One region of the Bradyrhizobium sp. 482_C4_N1_8 genome, then DNA from elsewhere that is predicted to be linked to it. Evidence: riboswitches for the same ligand, from Rfam matches in the RefSeq annotation. Region 1 holds a riboswitch; each other region holds the start of a gene.
What was found. Region 1 has a riboswitch for cobalamin ahead of AB7Z56_RS30310 (DUF1636 family protein). Riboswitches for the same ligand answer to the same signal wherever they lie in the genome.
Positions count from the first base shown of each region.

Region 2: it holds a riboswitch for cobalamin, as region 1 does, so the genes downstream of both, AB7Z56_RS31505 (TonB-dependent receptor) here and AB7Z56_RS30310 (DUF1636 family protein) in region 1, are expected to answer to the same signal.
Region 3: it holds a riboswitch for cobalamin, as region 1 does, so the genes downstream of both, AB7Z56_RS20955 (TonB-dependent receptor plug domain-containing protein) here and AB7Z56_RS30310 (DUF1636 family protein) in region 1, are expected to answer to the same signal.

Region 1 covers NZ_CP197231.1:6,318,936-6,324,371, reverse strand. Annotated here, with positions in the region: gene cbiB (adenosylcobinamide-phosphate synthase CbiB) at 1-250, shown strand, start outside; gene cobD (threonine-phosphate decarboxylase CobD) at 262-1,227, shown strand; gene AB7Z56_RS30320 (cobyric acid synthase) at 1,216-2,664, opposite strand; gene cobO (cob(I)yrinic acid a,c-diamide adenosyltransferase) at 2,688-3,323, opposite strand; cobalamin riboswitch at 3,364-3,587, shown strand; gene AB7Z56_RS30310 (DUF1636 family protein) at 3,684-4,058, shown strand; gene cobW (cobalamin biosynthesis protein CobW) at 4,055-5,104, shown strand; gene cobN (cobaltochelatase subunit CobN) at 5,104-5,436, shown strand, end outside.
Region 2 covers NZ_CP197231.1:6,616,035-6,621,470, forward strand. Annotated here, with positions in the region: gene AB7Z56_RS31490 (efflux RND transporter periplasmic adaptor subunit) at 1-1,043, opposite strand, end outside; gene AB7Z56_RS31495 (FixH family protein) at 1,128-1,520, opposite strand; gene AB7Z56_RS31500 (hypothetical protein) at 1,623-1,988, opposite strand; cobalamin riboswitch at 2,220-2,427, shown strand; gene AB7Z56_RS31505 (TonB-dependent receptor) at 2,628-4,976, shown strand; gene AB7Z56_RS31510 (GFA family protein) at 5,115-5,436, shown strand, end outside.
Region 3 covers NZ_CP197231.1:4,384,037-4,389,472, forward strand. Annotated here, with positions in the region: gene AB7Z56_RS20930 (adenylate/guanylate cyclase domain-containing protein) at 1-1,382, shown strand, start outside; gene AB7Z56_RS20935 (hypothetical protein) at 1,509-1,685, shown strand; gene AB7Z56_RS20940 (hypothetical protein) at 1,837-2,049, shown strand; gene AB7Z56_RS20945 (hypothetical protein) at 2,154-2,411, shown strand; gene AB7Z56_RS20950 (hypothetical protein) at 2,541-2,762, shown strand; cobalamin riboswitch at 2,838-3,051, shown strand; gene AB7Z56_RS20955 (TonB-dependent receptor plug domain-containing protein) at 3,166-5,283, shown strand; gene AB7Z56_RS20960 (DUF6925 family protein) at 5,317-5,436, shown strand, end outside.

The sequences.
Region 1 (5,436 bases):
GTCGTGCATGACGCGCGATGCCCGCCGTCACCGCTCGCCCAATGCCGGCTGGCCGGAAGCGGCCATGGCCGGGGGGCTTGGCGTGCGGCTCAGCGGCCCCCGCATCTATCACGGCAGCATCACCAACGAACCCTGGCTCAACGATGGCGCGCGCGATCCGCTTGCCGCGGACATCAGCCGGGGGTTGACGATCTACCGCCGCGCCATGCTGCTGCTCGCCGGCATCCTTGCGATCCTGGCCTTCGCGTGAAAGAACGGGGCATGCGCGAGCACGGTGGAAATCTCGATCTGGCCCAGCAGCGATTTGGCGGGCGCGCGGAGGACTGGATCGATCTGTCGACCGGGATCAACCGCCTGCCTTATCCCGTGGGCGAGGTGAGCGCGCGCGCGTGGAACGCGCTGCCGTCGCGGGCCGAGATCGAGAGCCTGCATCAGGCCGCGCAGCACGCTTACGGCACAAGCGCGCCGCTCGTCGCGATGGGTGGTGCGCAGGCCGCCATTCAATTGCTGCCGCAACTGGCGCCAGCCGGCCGCGCGCGCATCCTTGCGCCGACCTACAATGAATATGCCGGGGTCTTGTCGATTGCGGGTTGGGATGTCCAGGAGGTCGGCGAGCTCGACGCGCTGGCGGGCGCGGATCTCGCCGTCGTCGTCAATCCCAACAATCCCGATGGCCGGCGTTTTGCGCCAAAGGATTTGCTGGCGCTGCTGCCGCGCGTCGGCCGTCTCGTCATCGACGAGAGTTTTGCCGATGCTGCCCCGCAGCTGTCGCTCGCATCCGAGGCGGATCGGCCTGGACTGCTGGTCCTGCGCTCCTTCGGCAAATTCTATGGTCTTGCCGGCCTGAGGCTTGGGTTTGCGCTCGGCAATGCGGCCGACATCGCCAAGCTCGCGGCGGCGTCAGGTCCGTGGCCGGTGTCGGGAGCGGCGATCGCGATCGGCTGCCGCGCCTTGCGTGACGACGCCTGGGCCGAGGCGACGTCAGCGCGGCTCGCACGCGACTGTGCCCGCCTCGACGACATCGTGCAGTCGCAAGGCTGGCGGCTCGTCGGTGGTGCGCCGCTGTTTCGTCTCTACGAGACGCCTGATGCGCTTGCTGCGCAGGAGAAACTGGCGCGTAGCCAAATCTGGTCGCGCGTATTCGCGAAAGAGCCGGCATGGCTGCGCCTCGGGCTTCCCGGCAGCGAAGCCGAATGGACGCGCCTTGCCGAGGCGCTAGCGCGCTAGCGCGAGCAGGCCGCCGACGTCGAGATGCTGTTCGATGTGATCGGCGAGGGCATCGAGCGCGCTCTCAACCCTGCTGTGATAAGGCTCGTCGCCTGCCGGAATGTCGAGCTTTGCGAGATACGCCTTGCGGAAATCGTCCGACGTGAACAGGCCGTGCAAATAGCTGCCCTGCACGCGGCCATCGCGCGAGATCGCGCCCTCCGGCTCCCCATTCAGTTTCGCAAACGGGCGCGCGCGATCCGGTCCGTCGGTGCGGCCGATGTGGATTTCGTAGGCGTCGATCGGCTGGTCCGTGGCGGCATGCACGGCCGCGACGCGCGTCAGCGTCTTCTGCGGGCTCATCATTGTGGCGACGTCCAGAAGTCCGAGACCCGGCGTATCGCCTGCGGGACCTTCGATGCCGTCAGGGTCGGCGACGCTGCGCCCGAGCATCTGATAGCCGCCGCAGAGGCCAAGCACATGGCCGCCGCGGCGATGATGCGCCAGGAGATCGATGTCCCAGCCCTGCGCGCGCAGGAAGGCGAGATCGCCGCGGGTGGATTTCGAGCCGGGGATGATGACGAGGCGGACGTCGCCGGGGATGGCTTCGCCCGGCCGCACCATCACGAGATCGACGCCAGGTTCGAGTTTCAGCGGATCAAGATCATCGAAATTGGCGATCCGCGACAGCGCGAGGCAGGCGATCTTGCACTGGCCTGGCTTGCGCGCGTCGCTCAGCCCCAGCGCATCCTCGGCCGGCAGCTCGCCGGCGCGCGCGAACCAGGGCAGTACGCCGAGGCCGCGCCACGCGGTCTTCTGCTCGATCAGCTTGTAGCCGTCGTCGAACAGCGAGGGGTCGCCGCGGAACTTGTTGATGACGAAACCCTCGATCATCGCGGCATCGTCGGGGTCGATCACCGTCTTGATGCCGACGAGCTGGGCGATGACGCCGCCGCGGTCGATGTCGCCGACCAGCACGACGGGCACGTCGGCCTTGCGCGCAAAGCCCATATTGGCGATGTCGGCCTTGCGCAGGTTGACCTCGGCCGGGCTGCCGGCGCCTTCGACCAGGACCAGATCGGCGCGCGCTTTCAGCCTCTCGAAACTTTCCAGCACCGCGCCCATCAGCGACGGTTTCATCGCCGCATATTCGCGCGCCCGCGCGGCCGCGATGCGCTTTCCCTGCACGATCACCTGCGCGCCGACGTCGGTCTCGGGCTTGAGCAGCACCGGATTCATGTCGGTGTGCGGCTCGACACCGGCGGCGAGCGCCTGCAGAGCCTGCGCGCGGCCGATCTCGCCGCCGTCGACGGTCACGGCCGCGTTGTTCGACATGTTCTGCGGCTTGAAGGGCAGCACGCGCAGGCCGCGCCGCGTGAAGGCGCGGGCGAGGCCGGCGACGATGAGCGACTTGCCCACGTCCGAGCCGGCCCCCTGGATCATCAATGCGCGCGCCATGGTGTTTTCAGAATCTGGCGTCGTCAGAACTCGACGCCGGCTTGCGCCTTGATGCCGGAGCGGAAGGGGTGCTTGACCAGCGTCATCTCGGTGACGAGATCGGCGATCTCGATCAGCTCGTCCTTGGCATTGCGCCCGGTGAGCACGACATGCGTCATCGGCGGCTTGTGCGTTTTCAGGAAGTCGACGACCTCGGCGATGTCGAGATAGTCGTAGCGCAGCGCGATGTTGATCTCGTCGAGCACGACCATGCGCAGATTGGAATCTGATATCAGCTCCTTGGCCTTCGCCCAGCCGGCCTGCGCCGCGGCGATGTCGCGGGCGCGGTCCTGCGTCTCCCAGGTGAAACCTTCGCCCATCGCATGGAACTGGCAGAGCTCGCCGAAATGGCCGGTGAGCAGGCGCCGCTCGCCGGTGTCCCAGGCGCCCTTGATGAACTGCACGACCGCGCAGGGGAAGCCATGGGCGACACAGCGGACGATCATGCCGAAAGCGGAGGAGGACTTGCCCTTGCCGGCGCCGGTGTGGACGATGATGAGGCCCTTCTCGCCGCTCTTGGTCGCCATGATCTTGTCGCGGGCGACCTTGATTTTCGCCATTTTCGCGGCGTGGCGGGCGTCGGTTTCCTCGGCCGTTTGGGTATCCGGTTCAGGCGTCATCTGACAGGGTCCTTCGGCTTGACAAGAGGCGGCCGGGGGCAAATGGTGGCCCGGCGTTGGTTCCTGTCCTATGACAGGCGAAGAGGGAATGCGATAGGGTCCGAATCGACAAGATTCGGCTCCAAACTGCAGCCGCCCCCGCGACCGTGACCGGAGAGATGCCCGAGGCCACTGATCCCCCGCAGGGGATCGGGAAGGCGGGGATCGAAGGGCCAAAAGCCCTGCTCCGCAAGCCGGGAGACCTGCCAGCGCGGACGAGTTTTGGACCGGCGGACGGGGTGTTCCGCGACGGGGAAACGGACCTTCGGGGGAATGGTCCGTGTGCCTCTTCGCCTCCCGCTGTTTATCCTGGAAGAGGCGATGACCGTCACACTTCACGTCTGTATTACCTGCCGTGCCGGCCAGACGCTCGACGAGGGTGAGACGACGCCCGGCAAGCGCCTGCATGGTGCGATCCTCGACGCCGGCGTGCCTGAGGGCGTCAATGTGGTTCCCGTTGAATGCCTGTCGGCATGCAGCCAGGGTTGCTCGGTTGCGCTCAGCGCGCCCGGCCGCTGGTCCTATGTCTATGGCCGTCTGTCAGAGGCCCATGCGAGCGACGTGGTCGCGGGTGCTGCGGCCTATGCCGCCGCGCCCGATGGCCTCGTGCCCTGGCGCAGCCGTCCCGAAATCTTCCGCAAGCAGTCGCTTGCCCGCATTCCCCCCATTGCCGTGTTGCCGGAGGCCGCCGAATGAACTCGCTCGCAAAAGTCCCTGTGACGGTGGTCACCGGTTTTCTCGGCTCAGGCAAGACGACGCTGATCCAGCATCTGCTCGCAAACCCTGACGGCAAGAAGCTCGCGGTGCTCGTCAACGAGTTCGGCAGCGAGGGCGTCGACGGCGAGATCCTGAAATCCTGCGCCGATGCCAACTGCCCGGAGGAGAACATCGTCGAGCTCGCCAATGGCTGCATCTGCTGCACCGTTGCGGACGATTTCATTCCGACCATGGAAAAGCTCTTGGCGCGGCCGGTGCGGCCCGATCACATCCTGATCGAGACCTCGGGCCTGGCGCTGCCGAAGCCGCTGTTGAAGGCGTTCGACTGGCCGGAGATCCGCTCGCGGATCACGGTCGACGGCGTGATTGCGCTCGCCGATGCCGAGGCTGTCGCCGCCGGCCGTTTTGCGCCGGACCCGGCTGCGGTGGAAGCGCAGCGCGCGGCGGATGGAAATCTCGATCACGAGACGCCGCTGTCGGAAGTGTTCGAGGACCAGATCGCCTGCGCCGACATCGTGCTGCTGACCAAGGCTGATCTTGCGGGGCCCGCAGGGATCGAAGCCGCCAAAGCCGCCATCACCGCGGAGATGCCGCGCCGCGTGCCGATGCTATCCGTCACCGATGGCGCGATCGATGCGCGTGTCATCCTTGGCCTCGGCGCTGCCGCAGAGAACGATCTCGCCGCGCGCCCCTCGCATCACGACGGCGAGGAGGATCACGAGCACGACGATTTCGCCTCCGTCGTGATCGATCTTCCGGAGGTTACCGACATCGAAGCATTGGTCGCATCGGTGCAGCGTCTTTCGCGCGAGCAGAACGTGCTGCGCGTCAAGGGCTATATCGCGGTCGCGGGCAAGCCGATGCGCCTGTTGCTGCAAGCGGTCGGCGAGCGCGTGCGCCACCAGTTCGACAAGCCCTGGGGCGCAGCTCTCAGGCAGTCGAAGCTCGTCGTGATCGGCGAGCACGGCGATATCGACGAGGCCGCGATCAAGGTCGGACTTGGGCTTTCAGGATCTGGTATCTGATGCACGTCGTCTTCCGCGAGAGCCGCGGTCTCGAGGAGACTGCGACGCCAAGGGACATCGGCCAGGACCCGGCCGATCTCGTGGTGCTCTCGTACTCGGATTCCGACCTTGCCGCGTTCGCGGCCGGCTGGCGGCGCGGCCGCAACAGCCTGCCGTCGCTGCGGCTCGCCAATCTCGCGGAGCTGCGTCATCCGTTGTCGGTCGACACCTATGTCGAGCGCACGCTGTCGCAGGCACGCGGCATCCTGGTGCGCCTGATCGGCGGTGAATCCTATTGGCCGTACGGGCTCGCGGCCCTGCAGCAGCTGGCGAAGGACCGCAATATCGTGCTG
Region 2 (5,436 bases), 300 kb from region 1:
TCGCGGTTCACCTGCGGATAGACGACGGCGATGGTCCCGGTGAAGGTCCGGCCGGGGAAACTGCGCGCGCGCACCGCGACTGACTGCCCCACCGCGATGTTGCCGAGATCGCGCTCGGCCACGTCGACCAGCGCCCAGACCACCGAGGTGTCCGCGATCCGGAACAGAACGTCGCCGGGATTGGCCCGCATCCCTTCGATCGCATTGCGTTCGAGCACGACCCCGTCGCGCGGCGCAGACCAGCGTATGGCGACGGGCGCGGTGTGCGTCTTGTCCATCTCCGCAATGACGGACTCGGGAACGTCGAGATTGACCAGCCGCTGTCGCGAGCCGCGGCCGTACATCTCGACACCGCCGACCGTCTTGGAGGTGATCGTCGCAAGATATTCCGCCGCTGCGGACGCCACCGCCGAACTGTAGATTTCCATCAGCGGCTGGCCGGCCTTCACGCGCGTGCCGGTGGTCACGTCGGCGACCTTCTGCACGAAGCTTTCGGCGCGCATCGCGATCACCGACACGCGGCGTTCATCGAGCTGGATCGTGCCGGGCGCCTTCACCGAGACCCGGATCGAGCGCCGCGTGACGGGCTCGGACTTCACGCCCGCGCGCTGGATCTTGCCGGGCGACAGCTTCACCGTGCCGTCGTCGGTGTCGTCGCCTTCGTAAACGGCGACATAGTCCATCCCCATCGGATCCTTCTTTGGGACGGGCGACGTGTCGGGCAGCCCCATCGGATTGCGGTAGTAGAGGATTTTTCGCGGCGAAGCCGCTTGCGCCTTCGGTAGCGCCGGCGCGACGGCCGCTCCATCGTCGTCGTAGACCGGCAGATAGTCCCGCCCGCGGTCGTCCTTCTTCGGACCCGCAGACCAGAGCGACGCGCCGCTTGGATCGCGGTAGTAGAGCGGAGTTCGCTCCGCGGCGGCCGCAGCCGATGATATGTCGGCCTCAGCGAGCCAGCCCGCACCGTTCGAATGCCAGTAGTAGCCGGCCAGGACCAGGCCGCCGCCCAGCGCAAGTGCCGTCAGGAGACGCAGCGTTTTCATGTCGTGTATCCGCGCACCCGGGAGCGCGCGTCCGTGTGAAGGAAAAGGGGGAATGTCGGGCGCTGCCGGGCAGCGCCCGAACGCTCACTTGACCGCCGTGACGATCACCTTGCCGGTGACGGTCTCCGGTTCGCCCTGCACCTTCACGGACAGCGTCATCTGGTAGCGGCCAGCCATCGGCAGGTCCGTCTTGAAGGCGTACACACCAGGCTCCCTGGACGGCAGCGGCGCGACCGCCGATTCCATCTCGGCCATCCCGTCCGGGGCCATGTCGAGGCGGGTCTTGAAGATGACTGCGTCCGGTATCGGCTTGCCGGACTGCTTGTTCGTCAGGCGAACGGCGAGCGTGACGTCTTCGCCCTTCCTCATCTGCGGAGTGACGGGCTCGAAGGCGTAGTCGCCCGCGCCCGCCATCGCGGCTGAAGCGGCAAGCGAAAGGGTGGCGGCGAGAGCCGCGGTGCGGATTTTGGAAAGCATTGTCTTGTCCTCATGAATTGATCTTTCGCCGTGGCGCGTGAAGCGCGCACGTCAGTCGTCGTCGCGAGCAGGCATGCCGCTCGCGTCTCGGGCTTTGCGAGATCAGATTCGAGGAGGTCGGAAAGGAGGACTGCCGCCGCGGAAGGAAACGACCTGATCCGGGGGAATAGCCAACGTGCTGGCCATGACGGCGAGACGCTCGAACGCCACGGGCCTGACATCACCGAGCGCGATGATCCCACCGACGCAGCAGAAGCCCATCCCGCACTTGTAGCCGCCGCTATGGGAGCCTGTTCCCTTCATGTCGGGACAACAATCGTCCATCGACATGTCGGCGTCGCCGCTCATGTGCATGGCCGTCTGCATGCCATCCGACGACATTGCGAGGTTCGCCGCGGACGCGCCAACCGGCAGCATCGCCAAGGATATGGCGATGGCGACTGCCAGGATGGTACGGACGAACTGCATCAATATCGACTTACTTTGTCAGGCCGGAACTCGGCCTCAGTAGCATATTCGGGCACCAAAGGCAGTCATTGATCGTGGTCAAGCGTTCGTTACCCAGGCTGGTCCGGAGGCCGGGTTGGACGTTTCGACGCGGTCCTTCGGACTATCGTGCAAAACAGCAACACAAGGCCACCATCGACCGACCAGCCCGTCCAGCAGCCCGCGCGGATGTTGACGCGCTCATCCCCTGATGCCAGTTTCGTGATCGGTAGTGTCCGCAAGGACTCTTCAAGGGAATGCGGTGCGTCCACCTCAGTGGGCAATTCCGCGGCTGCCCCCGCAACTGTAGGCGGATAGTCGACGACCAAACAAACCACTGGAGCCCCGCTTGGGCCTCTGGGAAGGTGGTCGAAGGCGATGACCCGCGAGCCAGGAAACCTGCTGCCAGCCATGGTCACGCGCGAACGCATTGGGCGGGGTGCCCTGATGTCGGACAAGTAGCCGGTGCATCCGCCGCCTGGGGCGAAGGTGGATGACTAAGGCAACCGCGGTGACGGTTTGTTTGCGTCGCCGCAGAGCGTTGTTGTGCAACATTTTCATTTCCGTGCTGGCGCAAGGCCAGCGTTATCGCGTGCTTTCCTGATTACTCTGCTCTCGTCGGTGTCCTTGTCGTCCGCGGCGCTCGCGCAAAGCGCGGCGCAGGACAACCGCTCCCGGGAGGTCGGCCCGGTGATCGTGTCGCCGCCTGCGCCGCGACAGGCTCCTGCCGTCAGCCCCGGCACTCAGAAGCAGCGCGCCGCCCGGCGCGCCGCGGGACGCAATCGTGGCGCCCCTGCTGTCGCCGTTCCGGCCACGCAAGCTCCGAGCGGCCCGGTGCAGACGCCGCTCAACACGGCAGCCGTCACCGATGTCGGCTCCCGGCTCGGCATCACGGCGCGCGAGATGCCGGCGACCGTCGAGGTCATCAGTCAGCGGACGATGCAGGACCTGGGCATCCGGACCACGACCGACGTCGCCAAGGCTGCAGTCGGCGTCACCGGCGGCGATGCGCCCGGCGCGCCCGCCATCTTCTCGATGCGTGGCTTTTCCGGCGACCAGATCTCCACGCTCTACAACGGCATCCCGATCGGGCCGTCGACCATGACCGGCCGTCCCATGGACGTGGCTGGCCTCCAGCAGGTCGAGATCATCAAGGGACCGGACTCGCTGGTGGCGGGCCTCGGTGCGACCGGCGGCGCCATCAACTACGTGAACAAGGCGCCGCACACCGGACCAATCGTCAACGACGCCTTCACCTCCTACGATTCCTTCAACGGCTATCGCGCCGGTTACGGATCGGGCGGCAGCACGCTGATCAACGGCCTCGACTACCGCTTCGATATCAGCCATTTCAACAACAAGGGCTTTATCGACGACACCTATTCGAAGCTCAGCAACGTCTCGGGCCAGCTGAACTATCGCGTCAACGAGAACCTGAAGATCTGGGGCGCAACCGAATACAGGCAGGACAACGACCGCTTCTACTGGGGGACGCCGCTGGTGCCGGCGAACGCGCCGGGCATCGTGCCGACGTACGGCATCGTGTCCGGCGTCTGGAGCAACTATTACCTCGGCGGCGGCACGCCGGTCCCGGTCACCATCGACGCGCGCACGCTGACCACGAACTACAACGTGCTCGACAATCACAGCGGCGCCAACGAGCTCTGGCTGCGCAGCGGCTTTCAATGGGACATCACCAACAACATCTCGCTGAAAAGCCAAGTCTACGGCTATGACGCCCACCGGCACTGGTTCAACAACGAGATCTCGTCGTTCGACCAGACCGTAGGCAATTTCGCAGGCGCGCAGAGCATCTACCGCGAGCGCCTGGCGCTCGATCACGCGCAGCGGCTCTACGGCAACATCACCGACCTCACCGTCAATTCCAACGTCGCCGGAATGGACAATCGCTTCGTCGCCACCGTGGCGGCGAGCAGCAACCAGTTCAACGTCTCGCAGGACACGTTGTTCTTCAATGACTACGTCGATCTCCTCAATCCGGACCGCGGCCTCTACGGCCCGCGCAGCGACGAGAAGATCTACACCCATCTCGACACCACCTCGCTGTCGTTCGAGGACCGGCTCAAGCTGACCTCGACCTTCGCGCTGATCGGCGGCATCCGTTTTGAGAATATCGAGCTGTCGCGGACCCGCTTCGACGAGACTGGCCTCCTGAAAGCCAGCTATCCTTTCTCGAAGACGTTCAATCCGGTCACCGGACGCATCGGCTACACCTGGGACATCGCGCCCGGCGTGATGCTTTACGGCCAGTACGCGACGGCGGCGGACCCGACGGTCGCGAACATCTTCATCCTCAGGCCCACGACGCCGCTGCTGCTCACGACGTCGCGAACCTACGAGACCGGCGTGAAGCTGCTGTCGGCCGACAAGCGCGCGGAGGCCACGCTCTCGGCCTTCGACATCGAGCGCAAGAACGTCTACGTCCCCGAAAGCGGCATCCTCTTCAACGTCGCCGGCAAGATGGCCTCCAAGGGCGTCGAGATTGCCGCCGCGGTCAATCCGGTCGCGGGCCTGAAACTATGGGGCAACGTCGCCTTCGTGCAGTCGCGCTTCATCGACTTCACCTATGTCGACGGCAATGGCGACTTCCAGTCCTATTCGGGCAAGACGCCGCCCAACGTTCCCAACTTCATCGCCAACGCCGGCGCCTCCTATCGCTTCGACACGAAGCTGCCGGTGGAGATCGGCGGCCTCGTCCGTCACGTCGGCGACCGCTTCAACTTCCAGGACAATCTGGTCACGATGGACGCCTACACGATCTTCGACGCATACGCGTTCGTCGATATTCCAAAAGCCTATTTCCCGGGCGTCGACCAGACCCGGATCAGCTTTCGCGTGAGGAACCTGACCAACAAGCTCTACGCGGCCTGGGGCGATCCGGGTTACACCGACCAGATCATCCTGGGCGCGCCGCGCAGCTACGAGGTCGCGGCTTCGTTCAAGTGGTAGTCGCGGATCACCTCGTCCGCGCCGTGGCGGGAGGTGTCACGCGACAGTAGGACGCAATCGCAAATCGATTGCGCCGTTGAAGCCGCGGGTCTCGAGAGCTATCGATCAACGAAACCTCGCTTCCATCGGGAGGAACGCATGAGCACCATCACCGGCGGTTGTCACTGTGGCGCAATCCGCTATCAGGTCGAGGGCGAAGCGATCGTGCACGCGCTGTGTCACTGCCGCGATTGCAGGCTTCACGCGGGCGCTCCCGTCGTCGGCTGGACGATGTACGCGGACGATGCCGTCAAGGTGACCAAGGGCGAGCCCAAGGTGTATCACTCCTCGGAACATGCCTGGCGGCACTTTTGCGGCGACTGCGGAACCGGCCTGTTTTATGTCAATGCCGACATGTTACCCGGGGTCATCGACGTCCAGAGCGCGACCTACGACGATCCCGATGCCGTACCGGCGACGA
Region 3 (5,436 bases), 1.9 Mb from region 1:
GGACGCCTTCCGACAATGCCGGGCTGGCGCGGATCGAGACCCGCATCGAAACCGCTCTCACCGAGCTGCGTCACGACATGAATGAGGACCACGCAAAACTCCTCAAGCAGGTCGAAGGCAAGCAGATGACGGAGGCGCGCGGGACCCTTGAGCATCTCGACACCATACGCGACCAGTTCAACCAGAAGATCGACGCGATCCGCGCCGACATGCTGAAGCAGGTCTTCGCCAGTACGGCGACAGTGATCGGTCGCCAGCGCCAGGCGATGATCATTTCGGGCATCGTCACCATCCTCGCGGCGGTGGTCGGATTTGCTTTCGCGCTCCTCGTCTCCAGTGGCATCACGCGACCGGTGCGGCTGTTGCTCGCCGGCACCCGCGAGGTCGAGGCGGGTCGCTTCGACAAGACCATCACGGTCTCGACCCAGGACGAGATCGGCGAACTCGCCGCCGCCTTCAATCGCATGATCGAGCAGCTGCGGCACAACGAGCGGATCCGTGAGACCTTTGGCCGCTATATCGATCCCAAGGTGGCGCAGGGGCTGATCGACCGCCCGGAGGTCGCCATCGACGGCCAGCGCCGGGTGATGACGATCATGTTCTCCGACATGAGCGGCTTCACCTCGATGAGCGAGGGCATGACCCCGCGTGGCCTCGTCAAGGTGATGAACCACTATTTCACGGTGATGTCCGCGCCGATCCGGAGCCATCGCGGCGTCATCGATAAATATATCGGCGATGCCATCATGGCCTATTGGGGCCCTCCCTTCATTGAGGAGGACGAGCCGGCGCTGTTCGCCTGCTACGCCGCCATCGACATGGCCGATGAGGTGCCGGCGTTGCAGAAGCAATTGCCTGACCTGCTCGGCATCCGCGCCATGCCAGGCCCTTGCGATCTGCGCATCGGGATTGCCACCGGCGAGGTCCTGACCGGCAGCATCGGCTCCGAGCTGATGATGAGCTTCACCGTGATGGGCGATGCCGTGAACCTCGCTTCGCGGCTCGAACTGGTCAACAAGATCTACGGCACGCGGATCCTGATCGCGCAGGCCACGGCGGACGCGATCGGCTCGAACCTCGAGCTGCGCGAGATCGATCGTCTGGCGGTGGCCGGCCAAAGCGCATCGCAGGCCATTTTCGAGGTGATGAGCAAGGCGCACGGGCTCAGCGTCCCGCAGGAGAGCCTGCGCGCACGCTACGCCGAAGGCCTCGCCGCCTACCGCGCGCAGCGCTTCGACGAGGCTCGCGCCGCGTTCAATGCAGCGCTCGAAGCCGTGCCCGGCGACGGTCCCTCGCGCACGCTGCTCGGCCGCATCGCGCAGTTCGAAGCCAATCCGCCGGACGCCAATTGGGACGGCGCCTGGCGGCTGGAGCAGAAATAGCCGTCCTTGCCGGGCTTGCACCGCCCTTGCTGGAAAAAACGTTTCTACTCGATAACGATGTTCGCCGTGACCTATTTCTCAGGCTTAGGTTTGACGTCCCTTGTGGCGTTTGATGGGGACACGCCGATGACAGAACTTCATGACAGGCTGGAACGGTTCGAGACGCTCACCGCCGAATGCGAGCTGATTGCCAAGCTCGCCACCGACAGCACCAAGCGCGAGTTCTATCTGAGACTCTCGGAGCAGTACCGTCAGCTGGCGGTGGATATGCGGAAGGCGATCGCGACCAAGGCCGCGGCCTGACGCCACCTGCAATCCGTTCTTAATGTTTGGCGCGCATCCTTCGGGATGCGAGCGTCGCGATCATGATTGCTCGCATTGGGAATGCCGAGGTCCGTTGCGGTGCAGCGCATCTCGCTGACGTCGCTTTGCCGCTCCTCACCAGGGCAATCCCATGCGCCTTCTCGCAGTCCTCATCTTCGCGCTCATGACGGCCGCCTGCAACCAGGAGCAGGACATCACCGGCTCGACCCCGGTCTGTGCGATGCGGAGCTACACGTCCTACAATCCCCGCGACATGAACCAGTGCGTTGCCGCCTGCAAGGCGTGCGACCACGGCAACACCGTCACCTGCACCACGTCATGCACCCTCAAGGGCGCGCACTGAGCGGCGGCGCTGCCTGAAGCTGAGGAGCAGACGGTGCTCGGGCACCGGAACGATTCACATGGGTTAGTCATTGAAGGGGCAGGCAGGACGCGGAGTCCTATGGAATGGGTATGCTCGATCCCGGTCGGTTCCTGGTGTCGTGCTCGCATTGCGATGCATGGCCGATGGCGGCCAACGTCAAACGTTCGAGCTGGTCGGCGTCGCCGCACGAGGTCCGCTTCGTATGCCCGCGCTGTCGCCGCGAGGAGATCGCCATCATCTCGGCCTCCGGTGAACTGACCCCGATCCGGCGCATCGACGCTCCGCTGCGCGACGTCACCGCGGCCTGGGCTCAGGCCCAGCGGCCAAGAGGGCGGGCGTAGCCCGCCCGTCACAGGACCAAGAGATCGGGCGTAGTCGGCTCTGCGCAACGCCTTGCGCGGTCCGTTTTTTGGAACCCGGCCTACGCCGACGCGTTTCCGCTCCGACATCAACGCATCGAGGCCCTGCGAATGATCAGCGAGCATTTCGACACCCGCACCCGGATCAACATGAAGCTGGCGCTGGATCGGGTCTGCCGCAATCGCCCGGTCGGCGAGGACCATTGCTTTCGCAGGTCCGTTGCCGAGAACATCATCCGCTGCGCGCTCACAGGCCGCACCGGCATCGGCCAGCTCGTCGATGCCGGCGAGCGGGCGATGATCAGGACGCGTTCGGAGCGGGAGCCGGCCTGATTGCGCCGGCTCAATCTCCGGTGCGGCGCTCTGACCGTGATGCAACCGGCCGATTGACTCTTCGCTTGCCCGCCCCGTAGATTGGCTGGTGACGGTTCTCCTCACGGAGATCAAAAGGGAACGTGGTGCGAGGTTTTCCCGATACCGGGATATTCTCAACGCCACGGCTGCCCCCGCAACTGTAAGCGGCGAATCTTTCGTCATATGCCACTGGGAATCTCGGTCCTGGGAAGGCGACGTAAGGTAACGACCCGCGAGCCAGGAGACCTGCCGTCAGCCGTGGTCACACGCGAAGATGTCGGTCGGGGAGTACAGACATTAGCTTCACCGGAGCAATCGAACGCTCCGCCGTGAAACCTCGTTCGCTGTGACGTGCCACTGACGTCATACCGAGGTTACAAGAGTGTCCCGTATTGTCTTTGCCGCCAGGCGCTTCCGCGCCGGCGTTGTCGCGTTCGTTTCCCTGTATTCGCTCGATCTGTCCATTGCCCAGGCCCAGCAGTCGGCATCGCCCGATCTGCTGCCGCCGGTCGAGGTCGCGCCGACCGAGCGTGCGGCCAAGCCGCGAGCCGCGCGGCCTGCGCCCGACCAGCCCGAGCAGCGGCGCGTCGCTCGGCTGCCGAAGCCCGAGCTGGTGCCGGCGTCGCCCCCGGTTGCCGGGGTATCCGCGGCCAACCTGTTTCCGACGGTCGTCGTCAGTCCGACGGGCGTTGTCACTCCGACCAATCTGGTTGCGAGCTCGGTGACGGTTCTGACCGCCAGAGACATGGAGCGCGATCAGCGCCGGACCGCATCCGATGCGCTGAGCGCGGTTCCTGGCCTGAACCTCGTGCAGACCGGCGGTCCGGGTGGACAGACGTCGATCTTCATGCGCGGAACGAATTCCAACCACACCAAGGTCCTGATCGACGGCATCGATGTCAGCGATCCCAGCAACCCGAACCGTTCGTTTGATTTCGGCCAGTTGCTCACCTCCGACATTCAGCAGATCGAAGTCCTGCGCGGTCCGCAGGGCGGTCTCTACGGCGCAGACGCGCTGGGTGGCGTGATCTCCATCGTGACGAAGAAGGGCGACGGTCCCGCCCGCGCCACCGGCTCGGTCGAGGGAGGCTCGTTCGGAACGTTCAATCAAACTGCAGGTCTGAGCGGTTCACAGGACCACTTCAACTATGCCTTCAACGTCGCGCATTTCCACGCGAACGACGTGCCGGTGACGCCGGTCGAATTGCTGCCGCCGGGGCAGAAGGCGATCGGCAACTATTACGACAACATGACCTATTCGACGAAGCTTGGCGTCGAATTGAGCGAAAACCTGACGCTCAATAGCGTGGCGCGGTACACCGACGCCACCCTGCGCTTTACCGGAGACACCTTCGATCCCGTCACATCCGCGAGCTTTCCCGCGGCCGCGCAAAGCACGCAGACGGTGCACCAGCTCTTCACGCGCGGGGAGGCGGTCTGGTCCGCTCTCGACGACCGGATGAAAAGCTATTTCGGCGTCAACTACACCAATCACTGGAACTACAACATCTCGCCCGGCGACGCGATGGCCACGATCACGACCGGCGACCGCGTCAAGTATGATTGGCACACCACGACCCAGCTCGCGCCCAACAACAATGTCATCATTGGCGCGGAGCATGAGACCGAAACACTGCAAACGGCGACGGTTTCGGCGCAAAACGTCAACAAGGCCGGATATATGGAGCTGCAGTCCCAGTTCCGGGATCGCATCTTCTTCACGGCCAATGTCCGGCAGGACGACAACGAGCGGTTTGGAGAGCATCCGACCTTTCGTCTGGCGTCTGCCGTGATCGTGCCGGTCACGGATACGAAGTTCAAGGGAAGCTACGGCACGGGGTTCAAGGCGCCGACGCTCAACCAGCTTTACGTCAGCTTTCCCGCGTTCTTCTTCTTTGCAAATCCCAACCTCAGGCCCGAGGAAAGCGTCGGATACGACGCCGGCTTCGAGCAACCCTTGTTTGGCGATCGTGTCCGCTTCGGGTCGACCTACTTCCGTAACAACATTACCGACCTGATCCAGAGCACGTTCGATCCCGTGACGTTCACGAGCACCAGCACCAATATCGGCAAGGCGATCACGGAGGGCACGGAGAGCTTCGTCGCGGCTGCGATCACCGACCGGCTTCGCGTTCGTGCCGACTACACTTTTACCCGCGCAGTGGATGCAACGGCGGGACTGGAGCTGCTGAGGCGTCCGAAGGAGAAGTGGAGCGCAAATGTCATCTGGAATCCGATCGACCCGCTCACATTGTCCGCAACCGTGTTGCACGTCGGGAGTTTCGTCGATGGCAACCGCGACTTCAGCATTCCGCGTCTGCTGGCTCCGGCCTACACCGTCGTCAATGTGGCGGCCGAATATCTGGTCACCGACCAGGTGAAGGTGTTTGGCCGGGTCGATAATCTCGCCAATGTGCACTATCAAAATCCGACCGGCTTTCTGCAGCCGGGACTGGGCGTCTATGGCGGCATTCGGCTGGCGAATTACGACGTCAGATAGCGAGAGAGAGAGAGAGAGAGAGAGAGAAGCCTCATGACGACGGCCGATCCGCTCATGGACCTGATCGCAAGCCAGCTTGCCGACGCTGAGGCCGGCTGGAGCGTCGGCACGTTCGGTGCCATTGCCGAGTTCACACGCGAGCCCGGTGAGGCC